One region of the Bacillus seohaeanensis genome, then DNA from elsewhere that is predicted to be linked to it. Evidence: riboswitches for the same ligand, from Rfam matches in the RefSeq annotation. Region 1 holds a riboswitch; the other holds the start of a gene.
The links. Region 1 has a riboswitch for FMN ahead of ACFSUL_RS02160 (ECF transporter S component). Riboswitches for the same ligand answer to the same signal wherever they lie in the genome.
Positions count from the first base shown of each region.

Region 2: another riboswitch for FMN. It lies ahead of ribD (bifunctional diaminohydroxyphosphoribosylaminopyrimidine deaminase/5-amino-6-(5-phosphoribosylamino)uracil reductase RibD); the one in region 1 lies ahead of ACFSUL_RS02160 (ECF transporter S component).

Region 1 covers NZ_JBHUMF010000004.1:60,660-63,874, forward strand. The annotation lists partial or broken gene ACFSUL_RS02155 (IS1182 family transposase) at 1-1,066, opposite strand, end outside; gene ACFSUL_RS02160 (ECF transporter S component) at 1,200-1,766, opposite strand; FMN riboswitch at 1,917-2,054, opposite strand; gene ACFSUL_RS02165 (peptidoglycan DD-metalloendopeptidase family protein) at 2,228-3,142, opposite strand.
Region 2 covers NZ_JBHUMF010000015.1:191,163-194,377, reverse strand. The annotation lists gene ACFSUL_RS07025 (2-hydroxycarboxylate transporter family protein) at 1-1,020, shown strand, start outside; FMN riboswitch at 1,209-1,354, shown strand; gene ribD (bifunctional diaminohydroxyphosphoribosylaminopyrimidine deaminase/5-amino-6-(5-phosphoribosylamino)uracil reductase RibD) at 1,459-2,553, shown strand; gene ribE (riboflavin synthase) at 2,580-3,215, shown strand, end outside.

The sequences.
Region 1 (3,215 bases):
GGGCAGACTTCACAGTCACTCTTTTTGGATTTGTAATGACGATACCCATCACGATCTGTTGTAGAATAAGAAAGAATACATCCCATTGGACAAGCATACACATCCTTTTCTTCTACATAATGAAATTTACGCTTCGGCAGACTCTTCTTGGGGTTTCCAAAGCGTCGGTACCCCATCACCGCGAAAATACTTTGTTCGTTAAGTTTCTTACAAATATAGTTGTTAAAATAACCAGCGTCTAAAGCGATCGCTTCTACGTTAAATTGAAATTTCTCTATTTGCTTTTGAAGGCGTGCCAAATACGGCTCGGAATCTGCCACATTTCCAGCCGTGATAAACGTATCTGTAATGATATTATATTTCGCATCTACCGTGCGATGATCTAAATAGTAAAACCCTTTAGGCTTTCCATCGCGCATAAGAAAGCCACTTTCCGGGTCCGTTTTACTCACTCTCGTTTGTTTTGTTTTGGCAACGCCTTCCTTCTTTGGTTTTAGTGCTTTTTTCCGTGTTGAATACGATCTTCTGTCACAGCTGCTTCTAATTCTTCTAAGTACTCTTTTGGACGCTCTTCTTTTGCTTTTCGAATAAATTTATTTTTATTCGCGTTTGCTTTGATATGAGTGGAGTCGGACGTTAAAATACGCCCTCCTACCATTTTCTGTTCTGCAGCTTGATGGATAATTTCATCAAAGATGTCTTCGAAAATCGTGGTGTTAAGGAAGCGAGTACGTCGGTTAAAACTGATGGTGGAGTGGTGAGGAACTTGATCGGATAAAGACAATCCTAAAAACCAACGATACGCAAGGTTCATTCCAATATCTTTCGCTAATTGACGTTCGGAGCGAATGCCATAAAAATAACCAATAAACATCATTTTAAAAAGGGTAATAGGGTGAATGGAGGGCCTTCCATTATCTTCACAATAATAAGGTTGTAACTTTTCTTCAATAAATGAAAAATCAATCGTGGCTTCTATGGCACGTAAAAAGTGATCCTCTGGAACTAAGGATTCAACCGATGCGGTTACCTCTTGATCTCGATGATTCTGTAAAGCTCCCATCATACTGCATCTCTCCTTCTTCTTTTCTTTTTAGCAGTGTTAACAGATAGGAGTACATATAGACCTAAAAAAGGCTGTTGAGAAAAAACTTTCTCAACAGCCTGAAAAAGCGTTTGGCCTTAGGCCAAACGCTTTTTTATGCTTTATTGAATGAAAATTGCTTAGATAACCAATTTTGAAGTCTTTGGAATAAAATTAAGAAAACAATTGTAACGAGAACTCCTTTTAGAATATTAAAAGGTACAATTCCAGTCACAATAATTGCATTAGGCAAATCAAAATTCATAAAATATTTATATGCAGGTAAGAATACGAAATAATTCAATACTCCCATTAATATGCTCATTATAATAGTTCCTGCTATTAACCCCATTATTAATCCCTTTTTGGTTTGGAAGTGACGGTAAATATAATAGGTTGGCAATATGAACAGGACTCCCGTTGCAAAGTTTGCTACGTGACCTACCGGAACACCAGTATCACTACCTGTTAACACATAATCCACAATATTTTTCAATAGTTCCACCAAAACACCAGCTAGTGGTCCTAGCGTAATCGCAGCGATTAATGCAGGTACATCACTAAAATCAATCAATAGAAAGCCTGGAAATGGCGGTAAAGGGAAGTTTAAAAGCATTAACACATAAGAAATAGCACTTAACATACCAATTGTAACAAAAGCACGTGTGTTCATTTTTTTCATCATTCTCTCTCCTCTATTGTGACTCATCTCACGAAAGGAAGAAAGTTTAGCCTAAGGAACCCAAAAAAACTCCTAATTCTGATCATTAGGAGGTAAAAGGCATACCCAAATAGACGTTCAGTTTCCCTTTTTTTGAACGTTGGCTAAAACCCTCATCTTCTCCCATCCAGACTGTACTGTCGGCTTTGGAATTGCACCAAATCCTGCCACTTGCATATCGGCTCGCGGGCTCAGAAACATAGTTTCATTACCGCCGGTCGGGAATTTCACCCTGCCCCGAAGACGAATCTTATTTAATTACAACTATATTATACAAAAAGAATAACAGTTTGAAAAGGAAATTGTTTCGAATCCAAGACATTTTTTCGAAGAGAGCAAGCTCATTTAGAGAAAGGTACGGTACAGTCCTGCTAACTACTGCACCATTAATTTATACCCTAAGGTTTTTAGTGGAATTAGTATTAATTTTTATACACTACTAGTACTTGTTCAGGAAAAATATTTTGTTTACTAGTCAATCCATTCCATTCTAGTAACGAAGAAAGGGTAACGTTGTTATTTTTCGCAATAGAAGTCAATGTATCACCTTTTTTTACGACGTATTCCATTTTTGAATCTTTTGGAATCGACAAAACATCATTTACTACTATAGTAGAATTACTTATATTATTTTTTTCCTTCAGATCTTCTACTGAGATATTATACAATTGTGCTATTGACCAGAGCGTTTCTTTTTCTTTAACAGTATGTACCCTTGACATTTGTTTTGATTGCTTCGAATTTTCTTCTTTTAATGGAGCATTAACAGGTGCTGTCATTTCTACTGCTTTATAGGGATCATGTTCTAGCGCAACAACGACTTGTCCAATTTCTCCATCCCCATATACATTAAATGGATCAACAGCATGATCTTTTGTTATATTCCATTCACCATTATGTATTTCAAAATGCAAGTGGGCTCCGGTAGATCTCCCTGTATTTCCTAGTGAACCAATCTGTTCTCCTTTCCTAACAGCTTGTCCCTTTGTAACTTGTCGATTATGTAAATGTGCATAGACTGTCTCGTAGCCGCTCGGATGTTGTACAAAAACTACATTACCATAAGAATCGGAATAATAGGATTTTTTTATGACTCCTTCATCCACCGAGTAAACCGGACTTCCCACTTCTCCCCCTATATCAATACCTTTATGGTGGCCAGATCTTGTCCCAAATGCATCTGTTATATACCCTTCAACTGGAAATATCCACGATTCCGTTATTTGGCTAATATCATGGACTTCTGCCTTAGCCTGACGCCCACTAAGTATCAGAAAACTGACACACAATGCTAAAATAAACACAATTAAAAAACGTCTAACATAATCAAAAATCATCGTTTTCCTCCTTGATATCTCTCATTTCTAAAATTAAACAGATTATCCACCGCTATTATTTATTTAAATTTAA
Region 2 (3,215 bases), on a different contig from region 1:
GCAGGCCTACTTCCAGAAACGGTAACAACATCCATTACTGATTTTATGAAAACGGGTGGATTTTTAAATTTCTATATTGCCGCTCTAATTACAGGCAGTATTTTAGGAATGAATTCGAAAGTTTTAATTAAAGTTGGATTGCGGTATTTTCTACCAATTTTTGGGGCAGTAGCAGGCGCGATAGTAATTGCTGGACTATTCGGGTCGCTTGTCGGCTTTTCCCTACAAGAGGCAATATTAGTTATTACTATGCCTATCATGGGTGGTGGAATGGGGGCTGGAGCCGTTCCAATGAGTCAAATCTATTCCGAGTTACTTGGAAATGAGCCAAGCTACTATATTTCCATGCTCGTTCCCGCTTTGGCACTTGGGAATGTTTTTGCGATTATTCTAGCATCTATTCTTGATATTATCGGTAAAAAAATTCCTTCCTTAACGGGGAATGGACAATTAATGAAAGGATTTAAATATGAGAAAACAGAGCAAAAGTATGACATTGGGAAAATGGGAGCGGGTTTATTAGCAGCATTAACTTTCTTTACCGTTGGAACGCTACTTGGCTCCTTTATTCCGTTACATCCTTATGCAATTATGATTGTATTAGTTGCACTCGCAAAGATTACAAACATTATTCCTCCAACAGTTCTTGATGGCGCAAGCCAGTGGTATCAATTTGTAGCAAGCAATTGGACATTCGCGCTACTATTTGGAATCGGTGTGGCGTATACAGATTTAAATACAGTTATTGAAGCGTTAACTCTTCAGTATATTTTAACCGTATTTGGTGTAGTACTTGGTGCCGTTATCGGGGCAGCAATTCTTGGGAAACTAGTTGGTTTCTATCCAATTGAATCAGCTATTACGGCTGGACTATGTATGGCAAATATGGGTGGTACTGGCGACGTTGCTGTATTATCTGCATCGAAAAGAATGGAACTAATGCCTTTTGCACAGATTTCTTCACGTCTAGGCGGAGCTCTCATTCTATTATTGGCAGGACTGATTATACCGCTGTTGTAAAACAAAATAAGCAGAAGAGGGAAAGAGATTGATTGAACAATCTCTTTCCCTCTTCTAATTTAATGAAAAAGTAGCTCTAGCTAGTGCCATATATGGTCAAATATCAAAAAAAGAAAAAAGAAAAAAATCTAAGCATTTTTAATGTAAAAAGTGAGAAAACTATGATAATATAATGTTAATCGAATAGTTTAATCCTTCGGGGCAGGGTGAAAATCCCTACCGACGGTGATGAGCTTACAGGCTCTTAGTCCGTGACCCGTCATATCGTAATGTGATGGCTGATTTGGTGAAATTCCAAAACCGACAGTGAAAGTCTGGATGGGAGAAGGAGTGCAGCGTTTGTAAAATGTCATTTTCTACAAATGTTTATTAAGTCATGCCAATTCTCCCCAAGTATCTATGCTTGGGGTTTTATTTTTATAAAAAGGAGGTTCATTAGTGCAATCGGAACATTATATGAAGTTAGCTCTATCAATGGCAGAGTCGACTAGAGGCCAAACATCACCGAATCCTGCGGTTGGAGCAGTTGTCGTGAAAGATGGCGAGGTCGTTGGAATGGGGGCGCATTTAAAGCCTGGTGAGGGACATGCAGAAGTACATGCTTTAAACCAAGCAGGTGCTAAAGCAGAAGGTGCAGATATATATGTAACATTGGAACCTTGCTCTCACTTTGGAAAAACTCCACCTTGTTCGAACCTTATTATTGATAGAAAAATAAAAAGAGTTTTTATTGCTTGCACAGATCCTAACCCGCTTGTAGCTGGACAGGGAACTAAGCGGCTTAAGGAAGCTGGTATCGAGGTACATACTGGTATTTGTGAACAAGAAGCATTAGAAATAAATAAACACTTTTTTCATTTTATTCAACATAAAACCCCATACGTCACATTAAAAACAGCTAGCACACTAGATGGTAAAACAGCTACAGCAAATGGGGATAGTAAATGGATAACATCAGAATCTTCAAGGCAAAATGTCCACTATGATCGTCACCGGCATGACGCGATATTAGTAGGAGTCAACACTGTGATACGTGATAACCCGCATCTCACCACCCGATTGCCCCAAGGTGGAATAAATCCCATTCGAATTATATTAGATACACATTTAAAAACACCAATTGAGTCTAATGTTGTACAAGATAACGAAAGTAAAACAATTATTATTACAGGGAAAAATGTCAGTAAAGAAGAAATAGAACGTTATGAAAGTGCCTATTGTGAAATCGTTCCGTTAGGTAGTTCAAAACTGACTATAGAGGAAGTGTTAGAGGAACTAGGGAAACGTAGTATAACCTCACTTTATGTGGAAGGTGGGTCCTCCATACATTATTCCTTTTTAGAAGAAGCAGCTTTTCAGGAACTTGTCGTTTATCTAGCCCCTAAATTAGTTGGAGGTAAGGATGCGTTTACGAGCTTTGGAGGCAGAGGATTTTCGTCCATTGCAGAAGGACAAGAAGTAGAAATACTCTCCATCGAAAAGCTCGAAAATGATATAAAGATTATTGCAGTTCCTAAAAAATGCAATCAATAATTTCTTAGGCAGAAAGGGAGCACAATATGTTTACAGGGATTGTCGAAGAAATAGGCAAAATTGAAAGTATAAAACGTTCCGCTACATCCATGAGTTTGACCGTCAGTGCTCAAGGGATTTTAGAGGATGCTCATATAGGGGACAGTATTAGTGTAAATGGGGTTTGTTTAACCATTACTTCTTTTACTTCCCGTGCATTCACAATGGATGTGATGCCTGAAACGTTTATGTCAACGACTCTTAAGGAGTTGACAAACGGTTCACCTGTCAACCTTGAAAGAGCGATGAGTGCAAATGGTCGGTTTGGAGGCCACTTCGTTACAGGTCATGTTGATGGAGTGGGAATTATTAAAGATATAGGTGAAAAAGAGAATGCCCTTTATATCGGAATCGAGATACCTTCTGAGCTTCAACACCTTTTTATACATAAAGGATCTGTCACAGTGGACGGAACATCTCTTACAGTATTTGGTGTAGAGGATAATAAGATTACAATCTCGCTTATTCCACAAACAAGGCACGATACTATTTTAGGTAGCAAAAGAGTTGGAAGCAATGTCAATATAGAATGTGACGTAATGGCAAAATACTTTCACCGATTTTATGAATTGAAGAACAATCCACCTGAAAAGAAAAGCTCAATTACAACTGAAATGCTGTCC